Regions from separate parts of the Streptomyces sp. NPDC029956 genome, predicted to be linked through region 1. Evidence: riboswitches for the same ligand, from Rfam matches in the RefSeq annotation. Region 1 holds a riboswitch; each other region holds the start of a gene.
What was found. A riboswitch is a leader RNA that binds a small molecule or an ion and turns the genes downstream of it on or off. The one in region 1 is predicted to bind ZMP and ZTP.
Positions count from the first base shown of each region.

Region 2: another riboswitch for ZMP and ZTP. It lies ahead of ACZ4XX_RS17145 (phosphoribosylaminoimidazolecarboxamide formyltransferase); the one in region 1 lies ahead of ACZ4XX_RS38795 (serine hydroxymethyltransferase).
Region 3: another riboswitch for ZMP and ZTP. It lies ahead of ACZ4XX_RS12425 (bifunctional 5,10-methylenetetrahydrofolate dehydrogenase/5,10-methenyltetrahydrofolate cyclohydrolase); the one in region 1 lies ahead of ACZ4XX_RS38795 (serine hydroxymethyltransferase).

Region 1 is NZ_JBVHZJ010000094.1:7,516-15,093, reverse strand. It holds gene ACZ4XX_RS38810 (glutathionylspermidine synthase family protein) at 1-60, shown strand, start outside; gene ACZ4XX_RS38805 (polysaccharide deacetylase family protein) at 72-767, opposite strand; gene rocD (ornithine--oxo-acid transaminase) at 859-2,067, opposite strand; ZMP/ZTP riboswitch at 2,192-2,282, shown strand; gene ACZ4XX_RS38795 (serine hydroxymethyltransferase) at 2,356-3,633, shown strand; gene ACZ4XX_RS38790 (hypothetical protein) at 3,752-4,549, opposite strand; gene ACZ4XX_RS38785 (RNA polymerase sigma factor) at 4,542-5,150, opposite strand; gene trpS (tryptophan--tRNA ligase) at 5,207-6,220, shown strand; gene ACZ4XX_RS38775 (2'-5' RNA ligase family protein) at 6,312-6,902, shown strand; gene ACZ4XX_RS38770 (decaprenylphospho-beta-D-erythro-pentofuranosid-2-ulose 2-reductase) at 6,999-7,578, opposite strand, start outside.
Region 2 is NZ_JBVHZJ010000018.1:82,270-89,847, reverse strand. It holds gene ACZ4XX_RS17150 (esterase/lipase family protein) at 1-360, shown strand, start outside; gene ACZ4XX_RS17145 (phosphoribosylaminoimidazolecarboxamide formyltransferase) at 735-1,886, opposite strand; ZMP/ZTP riboswitch at 1,926-2,010, opposite strand; gene ACZ4XX_RS17140 (Hsp20/alpha crystallin family protein) at 2,556-3,011, shown strand; gene ACZ4XX_RS17135 (CBS domain-containing protein) at 3,470-4,123, opposite strand; gene ACZ4XX_RS17130 (MBL fold metallo-hydrolase) at 4,120-5,277, opposite strand; gene ACZ4XX_RS17125 (zinc-dependent alcohol dehydrogenase family protein) at 5,453-6,535, shown strand; gene ACZ4XX_RS17120 (HAD family hydrolase) at 6,532-7,305, shown strand; gene ACZ4XX_RS17115 (glycoside hydrolase family 65 protein) at 7,302-7,578, shown strand, end outside.
Region 3 is NZ_JBVHZJ010000012.1:94,206-101,783, reverse strand. It holds gene ACZ4XX_RS12440 (SNF2-related protein) at 1-1,960, shown strand, start outside; gene ACZ4XX_RS12435 (SWIM zinc finger family protein) at 1,957-3,345, shown strand; gene ACZ4XX_RS12430 (hypothetical protein) at 3,326-4,090, opposite strand; gene ACZ4XX_RS12425 (bifunctional 5,10-methylenetetrahydrofolate dehydrogenase/5,10-methenyltetrahydrofolate cyclohydrolase) at 4,613-5,467, opposite strand; ZMP/ZTP riboswitch at 5,496-5,604, opposite strand; gene ACZ4XX_RS12420 (GAF domain-containing protein) at 5,696-7,036, shown strand; gene exaC (acetaldehyde dehydrogenase ExaC) at 7,081-7,578, shown strand, end outside.

The DNA of each region.
Region 1 (7,578 bases):
GAGTCGGCGGGCCTCGTCACCGACGAGTACGCCCGCTTCCTCCCGCACGTGATCCTTTAGGGGCCTCCCGCCTACTCCGGGACGTAGTCCCTGAGCGGCGCCGGCCGCAGGCCCGCGGCCTCGGCCGCCGCGAGGGCCCGCGTCAGGTCCTGCTCCAGCGTCTCGTTGAAGTGCAGCAGGACGATGTCGCCGGCCTTGAGGGCCGGCGTCGGCGGGGTCCATCGGCCCCAGGTGGTGAGGTCGTACGTCCAGGTCACCACCGCCTTCGCCCCGCAGGCGCGGGCCGTGGCCCGGGTGGTCGCGTCGTACACGCCGTACGGCGGCCGGAGCAGCCGCGGGCCGTCGCCGAACCGCGCGAGGTGCCGGTCGCGCGCCCCGCAGACCTCCGCCTTCTGGCCGGCGGCGTCGAGGGTGGTCAGGTCCGGGTGGTCGACGGTGTGGTTCTCGACGCGGGAGGGGCCCTGGTTCAGCAGGGTGTGGAAGTAGCCGGAGTCGTACGAGTAGGCGCCGGGCAGCAGGAAGAGCGAGGCGGGCACCCGCCGGTCGAGCAGCAGCTTCGCCGCGGCGGGGTCGTGGAACCAGCCGTCGTCGATGGTGATGAAGACGACCGGGTCGGTGGTCTCGATGTGCGAGACCACCGGGACGGGCTCGGGCCAGGCCGCCCTCGGGGCGGCGTGCGCGGGTCCGGTGACCGCGCCGAGGAGCGCGAGGGGGACGAGGGCGGCGAGCGCGGCACGCACGGCGTGACGCAGGCGGAGTCTCGACATGGCGGCATCATTGGCCTAGACCAACTGTCGTGTCAATGGTCCGAGTTGCCTCGTCCCGGCCCGCGTCCGCCGTCCCCTCAAGCGGACTTCGTCACTCCTCCGACAGCACACCCCTCAGCTGCTCCAGACCCCAGTCCAGGTCCTCCTTCGAGATGACCAGCGGCGGCGCGATCCGGATCGTCGAACCATGGGTGTCCTTCACCAGGACACCCCGCTTCATCAGCTTCTCCGAGATCTCCCGGCCCGTGCCGTGCGACGGCGCGATGTCCACCCCGGCCCACAGCCCGCGACCGCGCACCGCCTCCACCGCCCCGCCGCCCACGAGCAGCCCCAGTTCCGCGTGCAGGTGCTCGCCCAGCTCCGCCGCCCGCTCCTGGTACTCGCCCGTCCGCAGCATCGCGATCACCTCCAGGGCCACCGCGCAGGCCAGCGGATTCCCGCCGAACGTCGACCCGTGCTCACCCGGCCGGAACACCCCGAGCACATCCCGGTCGGCGACCACCGCCGAGACCGGCACCACCCCGCCGCCCAGCGCCTTCCCCAGGATGTACACGTCCGGCACCACGCCCTCGTGCTCGCACGCGAACGTCCGGCCCGTCCGGCCCAGACCCGACTGGATCTCGTCCGCCATGAACAGCACGTTCCGCCGCCGGGTCAGCTCCCGCACCCCCGCCAGATAGCCCGCCGGCGGGACCAGGACACCCGCCTCGCCCTGGATCGGTTCGAGCAGCACCGCCACCGTGTTCTCGGTGACCGCCGCCTCCATCGCCGTCAGGTCCCCGTACGGCACGATCTCGAACCCCGGCGTGTACGGACCGAAGTGGTCCCGCGCCTCGTGGTCCGTGGAGAAGCCGACGATCGTCGTCGTCCGGCCGTGGAAGTTGTTCGCCGCCACCACGATCTTCGCGTGCCCGTCCGGCACGCCCTTCACCTCGTACCCCCACTTCCGGGCGGTCTTCACGGCCGTCTCGACCGCCTCCGCGCCGGTGTTCATCGGCAGCACCGCCTCCTTCCCGCACAGCTCGGCGAGCCGGGTGCAGAACTCGGCGAACCGGTCGTGGTGGAAGGCACGCGACGTCAGCGTCACCCGCTCCAGCTGCGCCTTCGCCGCGTCGATCAGACGCCGGTTGCCGTGCCCGAAGTTGAGCGCCGAGTAACCGGCGAGCATGTCGAGATAGCGGCGCCCCTCGACATCGGTCATCCAGGCGCCGTCCGCCGAAGCGACGACGACCGGCAGGGGGTGGTAGTTGTGTGCGCTGTGCGCCTCCGCCGAAGCGATCGCGTCTTGTGTGCTCGACACGGGATCTCCGTTCGTCCTGCGGGCTCGGGGGATGACCCCGACGAGGGGGTTGTGGCCCCTGTTTCTATCGTCGCTCGGATGCCGGACCGGGAAACCTCGCGCGCGGCGCGCCCGCTACTCTGAAAACACGCACGGCGACTGGCGCACGGGGAAGCGACCCCGGGGGAGCCGTGCGCGGCAGACCACACGAGACGCCGCCCGCCTGGGCGTCACGGGACCGAAGTCCCGGGTGGCGCCGCGCCTCTCACGCAGTGCCCCGGGGCCCACCGACGCCCGGAGGACACCACCATGACCACGCCGCAGCACCCGTCCACGCACCCCGCGCTCGCCGCCGCCGACCCCGAGCTCGCCGCCCTCGTCGGCGCCGAGGAACGTCTCCAGGCCGAGACCCTGCGCCTCATCCCCAGCGAGAACTACGTCTCCGCCGCCGTCCTCGAAGCCTCCGGCACCGTCCTCCAGAACAAGTACAGCGAGGGCTATTCCGGCCGCCGCTACTACGAGGGCCAGCAGAACATCGACCAGGTCGAGACCCTCGCCGTCGAGCGCGCCAAGGCCGTCTTCGGCGTCGACCACGCCAACGTCCAGCCCTACTCCGGCTCCCCGGCCAACCTCGCCGTCTACCTCGCCTTCGCCGAGCCCGGCGACACCGTCATGGGCATGGCCCTGCCCATGGGCGGCCACCTCACCCACGGCTGGGGCGTCTCCGCCACCGGCAGGTGGTTCCGCGGCGTCCAGTACGGCGTCCGCCAGGACACCGGCCTCATCGACTTCGACGAGGTCCGCGACCTCGCCCTCAAGGAACGCCCCAAGGTGATCTTCTGCGGTGGCACCGCGCTGCCCCGCACGATCGACTTCGCCGCCTTCGGCGAGATCGCCCGCGAGGCCGGCGCCGTGCTCGTCGCCGACGTCGCCCACATCGCCGGCCTGATCGCGGGCGGCGCCCACCCGTCCCCGGTCCCGTACGTGGACGTCATCTCCACGACCACCCACAAGACCCTGCGCGGCCCGCGCGGCGCCATGCTGATGTCCCGCGAGGAGCACGCCAAGGCCCTCGACAAGGCCGTCTTCCCCGGCCTCCAGGGCGGCCCGCACAACCAGACCACCGCCGCCATCGCCGTCGCCCTCCGCGAGGCGTCCCTGCCCTCCTTCCGTGACTACGCCCACGCCGTCGTCGCCAACGCCAAGGCCCTCGCCGAGGCGCTCCTGGCCCGCGGCTTCGACCTCGTGTCCGGCGGCACCGACAACCACCTGATCCTGATGGACCTCACCCCCAAGCAGGTCCCCGGCAAGATCGCCGCGAAGGCCCTCGACCGGGCGGGCATCGTCGTCAACTACAACACCGTCCCCTACGACCCCCGGAAGCCGTTCGACCCCTCGGGCATCCGCATCGGCACCCCCTCCCTCACCTCCCGCGGCCTCACCACGGAGCACATGGACCAGGTCGCCGACTGGATCGACCGCGGTGTCGCGGCCGCCGGCACGGGCGACGAGCAGGCCCTCGCCGCCGTCCGCGCGGAGGTCGCCGACCTTCTGACCGCCTTCCCGGCCCCGGGCCTCCCGGTCTGACCCCCGCGGCGGCGCCCGGGCGGCCAACCCCAGGGGCGGCCCGGCCGGGCCCGCCCTGTCGGTCCAGCCGCTCGGGCCCGCCCTGCCGGTCCAGCCCGCTCGGGGCCGCCCCCGCCCGTCAGCCGCCGACCGACTCCGCCGTCCGCCGGGCCTCCTCACGGTCCGGTATGCCCTCCAGACGGAAGGTGAGCGCGCCCCCGTTCCTCGTCCAGAGGAGCGTGGGGCCCGCGGTGCGGACCTCATGGGTCCAGGCCGAGCCCGTCCCGTCCGTCATCGGGAACGTCAGCAGATGCGGCGCCGCGAACCAGTACCCCTGCGCGCCGTCCGGAAGATCGACCCACTCCGGCTGCGTCCGCACCTGCTTGGCGAAGCCGATGTCCAGCCGCGCCGGGAACTCGTCCAACCGGACGGTCCGCTCCCCGTCGCGCCAGCACAGACTGATCACCGCCCGGCCCCGCTCGGCCGACCCCGTCACCGCCATCGCGTCCGGAGCGCCGAGCGCCCTCGGTATCAGCGGCTCGAACCCCGCGAGCCGCCCGGCCTCCGCCGGCGGCACCGGATCCGGGCACCCCGGCACCGGGCCCCCGGCAGGGACGTGCCGCCCCTCCGGGTCGTAGCGCACGGCGACCCCGCCGAAGCCGAACCACTCCGCGACCGCCGCCCGCACCGGCGGGGTGAGCACCAGGACGATCAGCACCCCGGTCAGGCCCGCGACCAGAGCCCGCCACCGCGCCCGCGCCCAGCCCCGCACCGACGCCCACGCCTGCCGTCGACGGCGGACCGGCACCGGCGTCGGCACCTGCTCGGCGAGGAGCTGGGCGAGCACCCGCTCGGCCATCGACTCCCCGTCCACGTCAGGCACCCGCAGCCGCCGTCCCAGCTCCCTCAGCTCGTCCGGCAGACCCTCGTCAGCCACGCCCCTCACCTCCCTCCGGTCCTTCCGTCAGGCTCTCCCCGAGCACCAGCCCCAGCTTCTTCAGCGCCCGGCTCAGCCGGGACTTCACCGTCCCTCTCGGCCAGCCCAGCGCCTGGGCCGTCTCCGTCTCGTCCAGTTCGAGCAGATAGCGGTGGATCACCACCTGCCGGTGGTCCTCGCCCAGCCCGTCGAGCGCGTCGAGGAGCCGTCTGCTCCGCTCCCGCTCGACCGCCGCGACCGCCGGGTCGGCCGACTCCGGTATCCGCGGCTCGCCCCCGAGCAGGTCCGCCTCCCGGTCGGCGACGGCCCGCTGCCGACCCGCCGACCGCACTGTGTTCCTGGTCTCATTGACGACGATCCGCAGCAGCCACGGCCGGAACGCCGAGCCCTCCTGGAAGCGCCCGAGCGAGCGGTACGCCTTGAAGAACGCCTGCTGCACCACGTCCTCGGCCTCCGCGCCCGCGCCGCACGCCACCGCCGCTCTCAGCGCGACCGCCGTGTGCGCGCGGACCAGCGCCGCGTACGCCTCCGGCTCCCCGGCGCGTACCCGTGCGATCACCGCGGCCTCGTCGTCGACCAGGCCCCCCTCCCGCGTCCTCACACTCTTGATACACCGGCAGTCCGGGATCGGTTCCCACACCTGAGAGAATGATGTGCATGGCCTCTGACGTTCCCCGCGTGCTCTCCGGAATCCAGCCCACGGCAGGCTCGTTCCACCTCGGCAACTACCTCGGCGCCGTCCGCCAGTGGGTCGCCCTCCAGGAGACCCACGACGCCTTCTACATGGTCGTCGACCTGCACGCGATCACGGTCCCGCAGGACCCCGCCGAGCTGCGCGCCAACACCCGGCTGGCCGCGGCCCAGCTGCTCGCCGCCGGTCTCGACCCCGAGCGCTGCACCCTGTTCGTCCAGAGCCACGTCCCCGAGCACGCCCAGCTCGGCTGGGTCATGAACTGCCTCACCGGCTTCGGCGAGGCCTCCCGCATGACCCAGTTCAAGGACAAGTCCGCCAAGCAGGGCGCCGACCGCGCCACCGTCGGCCTCTTCACGTACCCGATCCTGCAGGTCGCGGACATCCTGCTCTACCAGGCCAACCAGGTCCCCGTCGGCGAGGACCAGCGCCAGCACATCGAGCTGACCCGTGACCTCGCGGAGCGCTTCAACGGCCGCTTCGGCGAGACGTTCACGATCCCGGCGCCGTACATCCTCAAGGAGACGGCGAAGATCTACGACCTCCAGGACCCGGCGATCAAGATGAGCAAGTCGGCGTCCACGCCGAAGGGCCTCATCAACCTCCTGGACGACCCGAAGACCACCGCCAAGAAGGTCAAGAGCGCGGTCACCGACACCGAGACGGTGATCCGTTTCGACCCGGCGAACAAGGCCGGCGTCTCCAACCTGCTCACCATCATGTCCACCCTCACCTCCACCTCCGTCGAGGACCTGGAGAAGAGCTACGAGGGCAAGATGTACGGCGCGCTGAAGACGGATCTCGCCGAGGTCATGGTGGACTTCGTCACTCCGTTCCGGACCCGCACCCAGGAATACCTGGACGACCCGGAGACGCTGGACTCGGTCCTGGCCAAGGGAGCCGAGAAGGCCCGCGCGGTCGCCGCGGAGACGCTGGCGCAGACGTACGAGCGCATCGGCTTCCTGCCGGCCAAGCACTGAGACCAAGGACCCTGGCCCAAAGGGTGGTGGAGGCCGCACACTGGCGGCTGGACCACCCGACACAAGTCGACCGACGACGGAGGAGAACGACGTGGGGACCGTAACGCTCGGCGTTTCGATCGCGGTCCCGGAGCCCTACGGCAGCCTGCTCCAGGAGCGGCGCGTCGGCTTCGGGGACCCTGCCGCGTACGGCATCCCCACGCACGTCACGCTGGTCCCGCCGACGGAGGTCGCCGAGGAGCGGCTGCCGGAGATCGAGGCGCACCTCGCGGGTGTCGCCGCCGACCACCAGCCGTTCCCCGTGCGCCTCAAGGGCACCGGGACCTTCCGCCCGCTCTCCCCGGTCGTCTTCGTGAAGCTGCAGGAGGGCGTGCCCTTCTGCAACCGGCTCCAGCACCGGATCCGGGACGAGGCGGGCCCCCTCGTGCGTGAGCTCCAGTTCCCGTACCACCCGCACGTCACCGTGGCGCACGGCATCTCCGAGGAGGGGATGGACCGGGCGTTCGAGGAGCTCGCCGGGTACGAGGCGGCCTGGACCTGCCGCTCGTTCGCGCTGTACGAGCAGGGACCGGACGGGGTCTGGCGGAAGCTGTACGACTACGAGTTCGGCAGCGGCCGCCCCATCTCGGCGGTCCCCGCGCAGGGCGGCAGCCCGGTGGACACGCCGACACCCACGGCCTAGAGCGGTACGGCTGTACCGGCACGCCGGTACAGCCGTAAGGCCGGTGAGCCCGCACACCGGTAAGCCCGCACGCCGATGAGCCCGTACGCCCGTCCGTCACACCGGAAGGCGCCGGAACAGCGGCCTCGGCACGTGCCGTACCGCCGCCATCACCACGCGCAGCGCACCCGGCACCCACACCGTCTCCGAGCGACGCCGCAGCCCCAGCTCGATCGCGCCCGCGACCGCCTCCGGCGTGGTCGCCAGCGGCCCCTCCGCGAGCCCGGCCGTCATCTTCGAGCGGACGAACCCGGGCCGTACGACCATGACGTGCACCCCGGTGCCGTGCAGCGCGTCCCCGAGGCCCTGGGCGAAGGCGTCGAGCCCCGCCTTCGACGAGCCGTAGATGAAGTCGGCGCGGCGGGCCCGCTCGCCCGCCACCGACGAGAGCACCACCAGCGAGCCGTGCCCCTGCGCCTGGAGCGCGCCCGCGCACACCAGACCGGCGGAGACCGCGCCGGTGTAGTTGGTCTGCGCGACGCGGACGGCGGCGACCGGGTCGGACTCGTCGCGCGCCTGGTCGCCGAGGACCCCGAAGGCGAGCAGGACCATGTCGATGTCGCCCTCGGTGAAGATCTTGCCCAGGCGCTCCTCGTGCGACTCGGTGTCGAGGGCGTCGAAGGGCACGGTGCGCACG
Region 2 (7,578 bases), on a different contig from region 1:
AAGGGGGGCCAGGATGAGGTCTCGATCAACACCACCGGCTTCCCCGAAATCGACGGCGCTCCCGGTGGTCTCTTCCCCGAGCTCCTCGGCGGCGCCTCCAACTTCGGCGTGGCCGCATTGCTGGCCAACGTCATCAACCACCCCGACACGTCGGAACTGACCTACAACACGTCGACCTTCGTCCCCACCATCAGCGCCGTCGCATCGGCCGACATCGCCAACCACGACGCCCTCTACAGCAAGGTCGACCGGGAGCGCAGCGAGCTCCACGACTTCCTCTGCGCCACCACCAACGAAGGCCACACCGTCATGACCCGAGAACTCGGCGAGTGGATCGTGACCAAGCTCAAGGACGCGTAGCCCCAGCCGGAACTCGAATACGCAGCCTGAAGGGGTCTGCGGCCCGAGGGCCGCAGACCCCTTCTGCGCACCGACGCCGTCGCACCAGATTCCCATGGTCACGTGTTGCGACGATCGCTGGAATCCGCCCCCCCCGGGGGCGGGGCACAGTCCGTCACGTGCGCGGCGTGGAGCGCTCCGGGATCGCCGCCGGGCTGGCGCTCCCCGCGGTGCTGGTGGCGGCGGACCACGTGCGGCAGGGGGCCGACGGTGGTGGTGTGCGCGGACGAACCGCAGCCGGTACGGGCCGGGCGGCGGGAGCGTGGACGGTGACGGGCCGCCGGATGGCGGGCCTCGGAGGGGCCCTCCTCGCGGAGGGAGGGGACGGGGAGGGCTCAGTGGTGGAACAGCCGCAGGCCGGTCCGGGCGAGGGCGATGCCGAACTCGCGGCAGGCGTCCTCGACATCGCCGGAGCGGATCGAACCGCCGGGCTCGGCGATGCTCGTCACCCCGTGCCGGCGGGCGTGGTCGACGTTGTCCCGGAACGGCAGCGACCCGTCCGACACGAAGGACACCCCGGTGAGCTTCGCGAGCCAGGCGGCCCGCTCGGCCGCGTCCAGGGTGCCGGGCTCCGTCACGACCGCCTCGCGGAAGCGGGCGCGCTCGTCGTCGGTCAGGTCGCCCTCGACGAAGCGGACCTGCCAGTTCACCCGGTCCTGGCGGCGGACGCCCGGCCGGAACTCCAGCGCCTGCGCCAGCGGGTGGCGGCGCAGCCACCAGGTGTCCACCTTGCCCCCGGCCAGCCGGGTGCAGTCCACCCGGGACTGCTGGCCCGCCCCGATCCCCAGGGTCTGGCCGTCCCGCACGTAGCAGACCGAGTTGGACTGGGTGTACCGCAGCACGGCCAGGCCGAGCAGCAGGTCGCAGCGGGTCTCCGTGGAGAGCGCGCCGACGTGCACGTCGGCCAGCACCTCCTCGGAGAGCTCGACCCGGTCGCGCTCCTGGACGAGCCGCAGCCCGAAGACGTCCCGGGACTCCTCCGCCGGCGGCTCGAAGGCCGGATCGGCCTCCATCACCAGGAAGGCGCCGTTCTTCTTCCTCGCCAGGACCTCCAGCACCCCGGGGGCGTACCCGGGGGCCACGATCCCGTCCGAGACCACCCGGGTGAGGAACTCGGCCAGTTCCACGTCCACCTCGTGCGAGACGGCCACGAAGTCGCCGTACGAGGACTTCGGGTCGGCGTCCCGGGCGCGCAGGTAGGCGCTGGTCAGCTCACCGACGGTGCGTGCGTCCACGTCGTGGAGCCGGGCGGTCGCCTCGTCGACCGGGCCCGCGAGCGCGGCGCCGGCGGGGGAGACGTGCTTGAACGACGCGGCGGCCGGCCGGCCCAGGGTCCGCGCCGCCTCCCGCACCAGCTGCCAGGAGTTGAGCGCGTCGAGGAGGTTGATGTACGAGGGGCGGCCCTGGAGCAGCCGGAGCGGGACCCGCTCCGGGTCCACCGGTACGGCCCTGGCCGCCGCCTGCTGGGGGTTGATTCCGTAACGCATGTCCACGCCGGGTCTCCTCGGGGTGCTGGGGAGGCTGGGGGAGGACGCCCAGGCGGTCGGCGTCGGATCCGGGGAGGGGCCGCTTCCCTGTGGTGCTCCACTCTCGCCAGTCACGACCGGGGGCGATCGTAGCCCCGCCTGCCGAGCACCGGCAACGCGCGTTCGAACAGCGGGCGTTCACCCCTTCTCCCGGGCCGGTCGCGCCCGGCCGGCCTTCCGCCTCCCTCATGCGGCTTCGACCGGCGGGCCATGAGCCCGGGGCCACCCGCAGCAGCCCGATGAGATCCGCGATGCGTTCGGCTCTCCTGTCAGACATCACGGTCAGCCTTCTCCGGTCGGGCGGGCAGGGCCACTCTCGGCGCCCCCGACGGCAGCGGTCCGTCACGCACTGCTCAGGGGCACTGGAGCGGTCGAGGCCTCCGTGACTCGCTCGTGCGGCTCCGGGTCGGGAGGGGGGTGGTGGCTCGCGAGCTCCTTGAAAGACCGCCCCCTGAGGCAGGGGGGCCGACCGGTCCCTTCACGGAGCGGACCGTTCGGCCCTCCTCGGCGGCCCGTTGGGCACTCCACCGTGCGAGGGCACGGCGGAAAGGTGGGTTACGGAGTCGGCCTCGGCTCCTCATCCGTTCGCGGGATCAGACGAGTCCCAGGACCACGGACCAGGAGGGAACGATGTCCGGAAGCAAGGTGGAACGCAGGCGCAGCCTCTTCCCCGACTTCAACGACCTGTTCAACAGCGAGTTCCCCGGCCTGCCGGGATGGCGCCCCGCCACGGCCGCCCACTCCATCCCGGTCGAGATGTCCACCGGCGGTGGCGAGTGCGTGCTGCGGGCAGAACTGCCCGGGATGGACTTGGAGGACATCACCATCACGGTCGACGACGATCTCGTCACGGTGAGTGCGGAGCACAGCGGGAGCGAGCAGGACAAGGAGCATTCGGAGTTCCGTTACGGAGCGTTCCGCAGGACCGTGCGCCTTCCGGCGACGATTCCCGCAGATGGTGTCGACGCCTCGTACAAGGACGGCATTCTCACCGTCCGCGTCCCCATGCCCGACGAGGAGACCACGCGCGGGCGGACCATCCAGGTCACGCGAGGAGGAAGCACCGCCCAGGGTGAGACCTCGTGAATCCGCAGCGAGTTCTCGTCGCCTACGGCAGCAACGGCCCGCAGCGAGTGCTCGTCGCCTACGGCAGCAACGGCGGTGGCGGCCCGGACGTGGCGCTCACGGCGCCACCGCCGGAATCGCCGACGAGATCGGCCGGACACGGCAGGCCGACGGTATCGACGCGGTCGTCGTGCCGGCCGAGACCGTCACCGACGTCAGTGACCACGACGGAGTCGTCCTCGGCGGAGCCGTCTACGCCGGGCACGGGGACGGCGGAGCACGCCGGCGTGCCCGGCGCGATGCCGAACGGCTGCGGGACCGGCCCGTGTGGCTGCGGAGCTCCCGAGCCCGGCGACGAATGACCACGCCGAGGCCGACCAGGGTTCGGCACACACGCGCTCCGTCTTTCGACGCCGGCGAGCCGTTGCTCGCCGACCACCCGGAACCGCGGCCGGTCCGCGCCCGCCCCGCACCGGGGACTACACCTCGGAGTCGGCGGTGAGCTCGCACCGTACGTCCACCACGCCTTCGACCGCTCGTGTCAGTCGTGCTGCGACGGGGACCAGGGAACTGTCGCGGACCCGGCCGGACAGGATGACGACGCCTTCCTCGACGCGGACGTCGATCCGGTGGTGACAGGAGGGGAACAGATGCTCGACGACGTCATGGCGAACCTCGGCCGCGAGGTCCTCGTCCGGGCGGAGGAACACCTTCAGGAGGTCGGATCGGCTCACGATCCCCTGGAACGTGCCGCGTGTGTCGACGACCGGCAGCCGTTTCACGCCGTGGGCGGCCATCAGGCGGGCGGCCTGCGGCAGGGTGGCGTCGGGGGCGACGGTGATCGCGGGCGAGGTCATCAGATCCGCCGCGCGTCGGGATCCGGCCTTCGCCGTGGCACCGAGCCGCCGCATCTGCTCGATGAGCCCGAGGCGGTGGTCGTGGAACTCCTCCTTCAGGAGCAGGTCCGCCTCGGAGACCACGCCCACGACACGGCCCTCGCCCTCGACCACCGGTACGGCGGTCACCTTCCACCGCTCCATCGCGGCGACGATCTCCTTGAACTCCGCGCCGGGCCGCACGGCGACGACCTTCCTGGTCATCACATCGGCGACGGTGAACGGCTGGGTGCTCATTGCTTTCTCCTCACCGGGCGCAGGCCAGGGGTTCCGCGCCCACGCAGGGCATCAGGTCGTCGATGCGCGGCTGCGGGCCGACAGGATCCCGCGTGCCATCGCCGTGGCGAGGCGTGCGAGCACCGCCTCGCCGAGGCACCGACCGGTTTCGCCTCCGGTCCTTCTCCCCGAGATCCTGGCGCAAGGGGCAGCTGAGCCCCGAGCCGTTCCAGGCGGCACGCGCGCAGCTCCGCCGAACGCTCGGCCACCGCGTCCTGGTAGACGTCGAGGGCGGCGAGGGCCATGGGGCTGTCCACGTACACGGGGACCGATCGGGGCAGGATGCCGCTCTCGCGCAACCGGGTCAGTTCGTGCAGGACGACCTCGGTGCGGTCGATCGCGAAGGAGGGGATGACGACGGTGCCGCCCCTGGTGACGGTCCGCTCGATCACTGCGGCGAACTCCGTCCGTGCGGACTCCCGGTCGTGCCGCCGGTCGCCGTACGTGGACTCCATGAGCAGAACGTCCGCGCCGGAGAACGGCTCCGGCGGCAGCAGCAAGGGGTGCCCTGGTCGGCCCAGGTCCCCGGAGGCGGCCAGGGTGTGCCCGTCCTCCAGGGTCAGGTGCGCCCACGCGGACCCGAGGATGTGCCTGCCGTGGTGGAGCCTCAACCGGGCGCCGGCCATGATCTCCACGTCCTCCCCGACGGGGACCGTGTCGAAGAACGCCAGCGTCTTCTCCACGTCGGAGTCGTCGTACAGCGGCTCGGCCGGACGGTGTCGGGACCAGCCGTGTTCGTTGGCGTGCCGGGCGGCCTCCATCTGGAGCCGCGCGCTGTCGCGAAGCACGATTCCGGCCAGCCGGGCGGTGTGCGCGCTGGTCAGGATCGGTCCCCGGAAGCCCTGCCGGACCAGGCGCGGCACGTAGCCGCAGTGGTCCAGATGAGCGTGGCTGACGACCACGGCGTGGATGTCGGCGGCGTCGCGGGCGAACCGCTCCCAGTTGCGGCGACGCAGGTCCGCGAAACCCTGGAAGAGACCGCAGTCGAGGAGGATCCGCGCATGGTCGCTCTCGACGAGGAACTTGCTGCCGGTGACCGTGCCCACGCCGCCCAGGAAACTCAGCAGAGCAGGTCGCAGGTCGGTGGGAGCCGGGTTCGGGGCTGCCTCGGACATGGCCGGCCCTCCTTCGGAACGTGATCCGGACTCCACGCTCGCATGGGTGGCGGCCGGGTCGCGAGAGCCCGACCGGCCCCTCCTCTGGGCCGATCGGCACATGCGTGGTCCTGGGCCGACGGTCGAGCCTGGACGAGGGAACACCCGAGTGCGCGAGAGGAAGTGGGTGGACGCCATGAAGGCAGCCGTCTTCCATGGACCGGGCAGTGTCGTCTGGCAGGACGTACCCGATCCCGGGATCGGGGACCCCGGCGACGCGATCGTGCGGGTCGACGCCGTCACCATCTGCGGCACGGACCTGCACATCCTCAAGGGCGACGTGCCGGAGGTGACGCCCGGCCGTGTCCTCGGCCACGAGGCGGTGGGCACAGTGGCCGAGACCGGCCGGGACGTGCGCACCGTGCGGCCCGGGGACCGCGTCCTGATCTCCTGCATCTCGGCCTGCGGCCGGTGCCGCTTCTGCCGCGAGGGCCGCTACGGCCAGTGCCGCGGCGGGGGAGGCTGGGTCCTCGGCCACCTCATCGACGGCACACAGGCGGAGTACGTCAGGGTGCCGTTCGCGGACCTGTCCGTCCACCCGCTCCCGAACGCGGTCGACAGCTTCGACGCCGTCCTGCTCGCCGACATCTTCCCGACGTCGTACGAGGTGGGCGTCCTGAACGGTGCCGTCCGGCCGGCCGACACGGTCGTGGTGGTCGGCGCCGGTCCCATCGGTCTCGCCGCCATCGCCACGGCGGGCTTCTACAGCCCAGGACGGATCGTCGCCGTCGACCTCGCCGAGTCCCGGCTGGCCGCCGCCCGCAAGCTCGGCGCCGACGCCACCGCGACGGCCGACGAAGGCCCGGAGCAGCTGGTCGCGGATCTCACCGACGGTCTGGGTGCCGATGTCGTCATGGAGGCGGTGGGCCTCCCCGAGTCCTTCGAGATGTGCACGCGCATGGTCCGTCCCGGCGGGCGGGTCGCCAACATCGGCGTCCACGGCAAGCCGGTGGCCCTCCACCTCGAAGACCTGTGGATCAAGGACGTCACGATCACCACGGGCCTGGTCGACACCTCCTCCACCCCCATGCTGTTGCGCATGATGGCGGCCGGACGGCTGCCCGCGGCGGAACTGGTCACCCACCGCTTCGAACTCGACCAGATGGAAGAGGCCTACGACGTGTTCGGCCGCGCGGCCGACACCGGCGCCGTCAAGGTCGCACTCGGCGGCCCGCAGCACGCGGCCGTCCAGGTGCCCGACACTGCGGCCACCGGATGAACGGCCCGCCGGCGGGCGCCCCGCCGCCGCGCGGTGTCGTTCTCGACACCGACGGCGTACTCCTCGACTCGGCCTCTCTGCACGCGGCGGCCTGGAAGACCGCGTTCGACACGTGTCTCGACGAGTCGGCACCCGACGCGGGGGCACGGGTGCCCTTCGACGCGGATGCCGAGTACCGCCGGTTCGTCGACGGCAGGTCGCGGTACGACGGAGCCGAGGCGTTCCTGAACGCCCGAGGCATCCTCCTTCCACCCGGAGCGCCCGACGACGCGCCCGGCTGCGACACCGTCTGGGCCGTCGCGGCCCGCAAGGAGCAGGTGTTCCGGGAAGCCCTCCGCACCGAGCCCGTCGTCGCCTTCGAGGACGTCGAGGACGCGCTCACCGCACTGCGTCACCTCCGGGTGCCGTGCGCCGCCGTGTCGGCCTCCCGGCACGCCCGGGCACTGATCGCCGCCGCCGGGCTCGACACCCTGCTCGCCACCGTGGTGGACGGCGAGGACGCCGCCCGCCTGGGACTCCCCGGAAAACCGGACCCCGCACTCTTCGTCCACGCGGCCCACCTCCTCGGCATCCCCCCGGGCGAGACCGCTCTGGTGGAGGACTCACTTGCCGGAGTCCGAGCCGCGCGCCGGGGCGGCTTCGGCCTTGTCGTCGGTGTCGACCGGTCTCCCGACGGGCACGGAACCGCCGCGCTGGGGAGCCAGGGCGCCGACCTCGTCACCGCCGACCTCGCGACGCTGGTCCGCCACGTATGGAGTGATCGCGGATGACCGACGGCTGGACGTGGGCGTACGACCACTACGAACCCACACGCGAACGACTCGTCGAAGCCCTCTGCACCCTCGGCAACGGACGGTTCGCCACCCGGGGTTCGGCGCCCGAATGCACCGCCGACACCACCCACTATCCGGGCACCTACCTCGCCGGCTGCTACGACCGGCTCACCTCGACCGTCGCGGGCGGGCAGGTCGAGAACGAAGACCTCGTCAACCTCCCCGACTGGACGCTGCTGCGCTACCGATGCCTGCCGGACGACGGGCCGC
Region 3 (7,578 bases), on a different contig from region 1:
CGGGGAGCTGCCGGAGGGACAGCGCACCGCCGACGGGTCCGGGTCCGACGCCGAAGGGCTCGGTCAAGGTACTGAAGCGCTCCCGTCCGGCGCCGAAGGGAGCAGGGCGGGTGCCGCAGGGCTCGGGGCGGGTGCCGATGCGTTCGGGGCCGACGAGACGGCGGAGGAAGTACGTTCCACTTCGTCCCTCCCCTCCTTCCTCTCCGCCGACGCCCTGCTCGGCTTCAACTGGCGCTTCGCCGTCGGCGATCAGGAGCTGACCCGCGCCGAGCTCGACCGGCTCGCCGAGGCCGGACGCCCCCTGGTCCGTCTGCGTGACCGCTGGGTGCTGGTCGACCCGGCCGAAGTACGCCGGGCCCAGACGCAGCAGGACCGCGCGGTGACTCCCGTGGACGCCCTCTCGGCCGTCCTCACCGGCACCACGGAGATCGACGGCCGGCCCGTCGAGGTGGCCGCGACAGGCTGGCTCGAACGTCTGCGGGAACGGCTCGCCGACCCCGAGGACGACCACCCGCAGGTCTCCCAGCCCCCGGCACTCGCCGCGACCCTGCGCGACTACCAGCTGCGCGGCCTCGACTGGCTGCACCGGATGACCTCGCTCGGCCTCGGAGGCTGCCTCGCCGACGACATGGGTCTCGGCAAGACCATCACGGTCATCGCGCTGCATCTGCACCGCCAGTCCGACCCCGCCTCCGCCGGTCCCACCCTCGTCGTCTGTCCGACCTCCCTCATGGGCAACTGGCAGCGCGAGATCGAGAAGTTCGCCCCCGGCACGCCGGTGAGCCGCTTCCACGGCGCGACCCGTGACCTGGAGGACCTCGCCGACGGCGGGTTCGTCCTCACCACGTACGGCACCATGCGGCTCGACGCGGCGCGACTCGCCGAGCGGAGCTGGGGACTCGTCGTCGCGGACGAGGCGCAGCACGTCAAGAACCCGTACTCGGCGACAGCCAGGCAGCTGCGGACCATCGGGGCACGCGCGCGCGTGGCGCTGTCCGGCACGCCCGTGGAGAACAACCTCTCCGAGCTGTGGGCGATCCTCGACTGGACCACGCCGGGCCTGCTCGGCACCCTGGGTGCCTTCAGGACCCGGTTCGCAGCCGCCGTGGAGGGCGGCCGTGACCCGGCGGCGGCCGCGCGACTCTCGGCTCTGGTCCGCCCGTTCCTGCTGCGCCGCCGCAAGTCGGATCCCGGCATCGCGCCCGAGCTTCCGCCGAAGACGGAGACCGACCGGACCGTCTCCCTGACGCCGGAACAGGCCGGTCTCTACGAGGCGGTGGTACGGGAGACCCTGGCGGCGATCTCCGAGGCCGACGGCATGGCGCGGCGCGGCCTGGTCGTCAAGCTGCTGACCGGGCTCAAGCAGATCTGCAACCACCCCGCCCAGTACCTCAAGGAGGAGCGGCCGAGGATCGAGGGCCGCTCGGGCAAGCTGGAGCTGCTCGACGAACTCCTCGACACGATCCTCGCCGAGGGTGCGTGCACCCTGGTCTTCACCCAGTACGTGGGGATGGCCAGGATCCTGGAGGCCCATCTCGCGGCGCGGGGCGTGCGGACGCAGTTCCTGCACGGCGGGACGCCGGTCGCCGAGCGCGAGGCGATGGTCGCCCGGTTCCAGACCGGCGAGGTCCCCGTCTTCCTGCTCTCTCTCAAGGCCGCCGGGACGGGGCTCAATCTCACTCGCGCCGAACATGTCGTGCACTACGACCGCTGGTGGAACCCGGCCGTGGAGGCCCAGGCCACCGACCGCGCGTACCGGATCGGACAGGACCGCCCGGTTCAGGTGCACCGGCTCATCGCCGAGGGGACGATCGAGGACCGGATCGCGACCATGCTCGACCGCAAGCGGGAGCTGGCGGACACCGTCCTCGGGACCGGCGGGGACACCCCGCCGGAGCTGACCGAACTGACCGATGCCGAGCTGGCGGAGCTCGTACGACTGCGGGGTGACGCGCGATGAGCGGATACGGACACGAGGGCGACGAGCGGACGTTCGCGGCGCTGCCGCCCACGCGGGGTGGGTCCTTCGCCAGGACCTGGTGGGGCCTGGCGTGGCTGAAGGCCCTGGAGGACACCGCGCTCGACGGCCAGCAGCTCAAGGCGGGACGGCGGCACGCGCGCGCGGGAGCGGTGGGCGCCGTGTCGGTGCGGCCCGGTCGCATCACCGCGGTGGTGAAGGACCGCGACGGCACGTCGTACCGCAGCGACGTCCTGGTGCGCGAGTTCTCGGAGGAGGAGTGGGAGCGGCTCCTGGACCTCGCCGTCGACAGCGCGGGACACATCGCCGCACTCCTCGACCGGGAGATGCCGCCGCACCTGGTCGAGGACGCGGCTGCGGCCGGGCTCGAACTGCTGCCGGGGATCGGCGATCTCGACCCGAAGTGCGGCTGCGAGGCGTGGGACCACTGTCCACACACGTCGGCGCTCTGCTACCAGGTGGCCCGCCTGCTCGACGAGGACCCCTTCGTCCTGCTCCTCATGCGGGGGCGCGGCGAACGCATGCTCCTGGACCAGTTGCAGGCGCGCAGCGCCTCGCGTGCCGCGCGCGGCGGGCGGGGCTCGGCCGACACACCGGACGCGGACACGGTCGACGGCGCCGGAGGGATGCCGGGCGTGTCGGCCGAGGAGGCCTACGCGGCGGGGTTCCTCGTGCCGCCGCTCCCCGTGCCGCCGGCCGCTCAGGACGTGCCGGGGCGGTCGCCGTCCCTGGACACGGAGACGGAACCGGAGCCCGGGGTGGACCCGGCGGCCCTGGAGTTCCTCGCGTCCGACGCGGCGGGCCGCGCGCACCGGATGCTGGTGGAGGCGCTCTCCGTCGGGGCGTCGGCCGGCGGAACGTCGCTCCACGGCAGCGCCCCGGCGCCCGTGGCTCCGTCGGCTCCGACAGCTTTGAAGGCTGTCACGGCTCCGCTGACGGTCGCTCAGGACGCGGTGCGGCTGGCGTCGGACTCCCCCGTGCCGTGGATCACGGCGCGGCTCGCCGCCGGCTCGGGCCGGACGCGGGCGGAGATGGAGGTCGCCACGCGCGCGTGGGGCTTCGGAGGCGCCGCCGCCCTCGCCGTACTGGAGGAGGAGTGGACGCCGGACGCCGAGGCGCTCGCGTGGGCGGGAACCCGGCTCACGGAGGCCTGGGAGGACGACGAGCGCCCGACCGTGCGACGGTCCGGCGGCGCGCGGTGGACGGTGGTGGGTGCGGACGCACAGCTGCGGCTCGGCGAGGACGGGCGCTGGTGGCCGTACCTGAAGTCGGGTGCCCGCTGGTCCCCCGCCGGACCTGCGGACCGAGATCCGGCGACGGCGCTGGCGACTGCCTTCGCCGCCGGTCCTACTGGAGTCGACGGCTGAGGGTGCCGCCCCCGGTGGAGGGGGCGGCCAGGCTGCAGGCGACAGCGTCCGAACCGAGGAGGTAGCTCGTCCGGTACGGGTACTGGACGAAGGTGGTCCAGCGCGTGCCGAGCGGCTGCCGCGCCGCCTTGCGGCGCAGCGGTTCGCGGCAGAGCAGTGCGGCCGCCTCGCGGATCCCCGTGTCCGTGGCATGGCGACCGGTGAGGCGGAGCCGGGTGACGAGTTCGGCGTGGTGCGGCGTGTCGCAGGAGCGCCGGAGTGCGGTGCCGGGCGCGCCACGGTCGATGTCGAAGCAGTCACCGACGCGCAGCGCCTCGAAGGAGACGGGGCGGGACGAACCGCCACCCCCCGTCGTGGGGCGGGTCGGCCGGGACGTGGCGCTGGCGCCGCCGGTCCGGGAGGGCGTCGCGGACGCGACCTCCCGGGGGTCGACGGTCAGGTGCGGGGAGGCGGTACGTGTCGGCGTGGCGTCCGAGGTCACGGCGGCTGAGGGCGTGTCGGTGGGAGAGGCGCCGGTCGCCCCGCCGTCGGGCGTCCGCGTGTCCGTCGGTCCTCCGCCACCCGGCGGGGTGGCCTCGGCACGGTCGTCGCCGGAGATGACGGGTGACGGCGCGCCGACCTGGTCGCTTCCGGGCCGCTCGGCCGTGGACACGCCCTGCTCGGTCCCGCCCTGTTCGGTCCCGCCCCGTGCGGCGACGAACGCGGTCGCCACGAGCCCGGCGACGAGCAGCGGAACGAGCGGCACGCCGAACCGACGGGCACCCCGGGCGGCCGGCCCGGGCCGGGGCGCGCCGAGCCGGGCGATGCGGGGCGACCACCCGGAGTCGGAACCGGAATCAGAACCGGAATCGGAACCGGAATCGAAGCCAGGCCGTGCGGCCGGGACAGAGCAGCTCACCGGGCTCGTACCGGAGACGTGCCGCGGCCCCGGCTCGCCGAGCGAGTCGGACACGCCGGACGCGCCGGAGACGGAGGACGGGACGAGCGGGCCGGCTGCCGCATGGGCCGCCTCGATGGCCACATTCGACACATCAGACATATCCGATGTTTCAAACGATCTGGGCTCATCGGGCGAGTCGTGTACGCCCGGTCGGCGGTCCGGCGACGGGGTGGCGTGGGACGGGTGGGGCACAAGGTCAAGATTCGCCGGTCGGCGGCTCCGCGGCCACCTTTTTAGGGGCGCGGGGAGCGGCCTGTACAGAAACGTGACCATCGCCGACCGCGATCCCGCCCGCCGCCCCGTCCGCCGCCCCGTCACGAACCGGTCCTACAGGCCGAGCTGGCGCTCCGCGCCCTCGACGGTCTGGGCGAGGAGCACGGCGATGGTCATGGGGCCGACGCCACCCGGAACGGGGGTGATGAGGGAGGCGCGCTCGGCGGCCGAGGCGAAGTCGACGTCGCCGACGTTGCCCGGGTTGTAGCCGGCGTCGATGACGACGGCGCCGGGCTTGATGTCCGCGCCCTTGATGAAGTTCGGCTTGCCGACGGCGGCCACGAGGATGTCGGCCTCGCGGACCACGGAGGAGAGGTCCTCGGTGCGGGAGTGGCAGTAGGTGACGGTGGCATCGCGGCCGAGGAGGAGGAGTCCGGCCGGCTTGCCGAGGATCGCGCTGCGGCCGACGACGACGGCGCGCTTGCCGCGGATGTCCACGTCGTACGCGTCGAGGAGGCGCATGATGCCGCCGGGCGTGCAGGAGACGAAGCCCGGCAGGCCGAAGCCCATGGCGGCGAAGGAGGCCATGGTGACGCCGTCGACGTCCTTCTCCGGGGCGATGGCCTCGAAGGCGGCACGCTCGTCGATGTGCGGGCCGACGGGGTGCTGGAGGAGGATGCCGTGGACCTCGGGATCCTCGGAGAGGGCCGTGATGGCCGCGACGAGTTCCTCGGTCGTCGTGGTGGCGGGCAGCTCGACGTGCTTGGAGCGGATTCCGGCCTTCGCGCAGCGGTTCTGCTTCATCTTCACGTACGTGACCGAGGCCGGGTCCGCACCCACCAGGACGGTCGCGAGACACGGCGTGACTCCGGTGCGACGGGTGATCTCTGCGGCGCGGGCGGCGGTCTCCTCGACCGTGCGGCGGGCGAGGGCCGTACCGTCCATGAGCGTGGCGGTGCTGGTGGACATGGCAACTCCTGGGCGTCGTCTCAGACAGGTGGTTCGCCCAGGCGCACGGCATCGGTACGGTCGCGCCGTTCGAGCACGCCCCCGCCGGGCCGCTCCCCGGTGGTGATCCACCTCAAGCGCCAGTCACGGCCCGAGCCCTACTGTACGTGAGCGTTCGGGGGCCGGTCCCGGACAGGGTGCGCGGGAGCGGCGCCCAGGCGCTTGTCGACCGCGCCGTCGCGCATCACGATGAGCGCGACGGGCCGGGACGACCTCGACGAGGAGGCCGAGTTGAGCGAAGCGTGGGTGGCCGGACGGACGAAGAAGGCGGACGGGACGGCCCGCGGCGGCGGGGAGACGAGGCCGGCGCCCGACGTCCTTGCCGAGGCCGCCGGCTCCCGGCAGGTCCGGCCGCTGGTCGCCGCGTCGTGGCGCCGTTCCGCACGCGCGCGCGTGAGTCCGGACGGAGCGGCCCGGGTGGAGCTGGACGAGGACGAACTCGCCGACGTCCGGGACGGCCATCCGCTGGCGCAGGCGATGCCGGTGATCCGTGAACTGATGGGGGCATACGCGACGGACGGGGAGCATCTCCTCGCGGTGTGCGACGCGGCCGGCCGGATGCTGTGGGTCGAGGGCCACGCGACCACGCTGCGCAAGGCGCGGAGGATGAACTTCGTGGCCGGTGCACGCTGGTCGGAGGCGGCGGCCGGGACGAACGCGCCGGGCACCGCCCTCGCGGTCGACCGGCCGGTCCAGGTGGTCGCCGCCGAGCACTTCCGGCACCCGGTGCGGGCCTGGACCTGCGCCGCCGCCCCCGTGCACGACCCGCGCAGCGGGCGGATGCTCGGCGCGGTCGACATCACGGGCGGGAGGCGGCTCGCGCATCCGCACAGTCTCGGGTTCGTCCAGGCCGTGGCGCGGGCGGCGGAGTCGCAGCTCGCGCTGCTCGGGCCCGCACCGGAGACGGGCAGGGTGAGCCTCGCGGCGCTCGGCCGCGACGAGGCGTTGCTGTCGCTCGGCGGCCGGCGGGTCCGGTTGAGCCGCCGGCACAGCGAGATCCTGGTCCTGCTCGCGCACCGCCCGGAGGGAATCGGCGGCGATGAGCTCCTCACCCTGCTCTACGAGGACGAGTCCGTCACGCCGGTGACCCTGCGGGCGGAGCTGTCGCGGCTCCGGTCCCTGCTGGGGCCGGACGCGCTGCGCTCGCGCCCGTACCGGCTGGCGTGCGGGGTGGACGCGGACTTCGAGGCGGTGGACCGGCGGCTCGCCTCGGGGGCCGTCGCGGCGGCGGCCGGGGAGTACGCGGGCCCGCTCCTGCCGGCCTCGCTCGCCCCAGGGGTCGTACGGCTGAGGGAGCGGCTCACGGGCCGACTGCGGGCGGCGCTGGTCGACCGGGGTGATCCCGGGCTGCTCGCGGACTGGGCGTACAGCAGCTGGGGCGAGGACGACCTGGTGGTCTGGCGTGCGTTGTGCGCGGCGGTTCCGGCGCCTCGACTCCCGCCCGTACGCGCGCGCCTCGACTCACTGGAGGCGGAACTGTCCGCCGGTGCAACGGTCTTGCAACGTCCGGGGCCGCACACTCGCCGGTGAGCGCCGGTCAGGGACGGCCGGCGCGTCCCAGGGAGGCCAGGCCCATGACCCGTTACGCCGCACCCGGTACCGAGGGCGCACTCATCTCGTTCGAGGCACGTTACGACCACTGGATCGGCGGCGCGTACGTCGCTCCGGCGCTCGGCGGCTACTTCGAGAACCCCAGCCCGGTCGACGGCCGCCCCTTCACGGAGGTCGCGCGCGGCACCGCGGAGGACGTGGAACGCGCCCTCGACGCGGCGCACGCGGCGGCCCCGGCGTGGGGGCGGACGGCGCCGGCCGACCGCGCGGCCGTCCTGCTGCGGATCGCGGACCGGATGGAGAGCAATCTGGAGGCGCTCGCGGTCGCGGAGAGCTGGGACAACGGCAAACCGGTCCGGGAGACACTGGCCGCCGACATCCCGCTCGCCATCGACCACTTCCGCTACTTCGCGGGGGCGCTGCGGGCCCAGGAGGGCACGCTGAGCGAGATCGACGACGACACCGTCGCGTACCACTTCCACGAGCCGCTGGGGGTGGTCGCGCAGATCATCCCGTGGAAC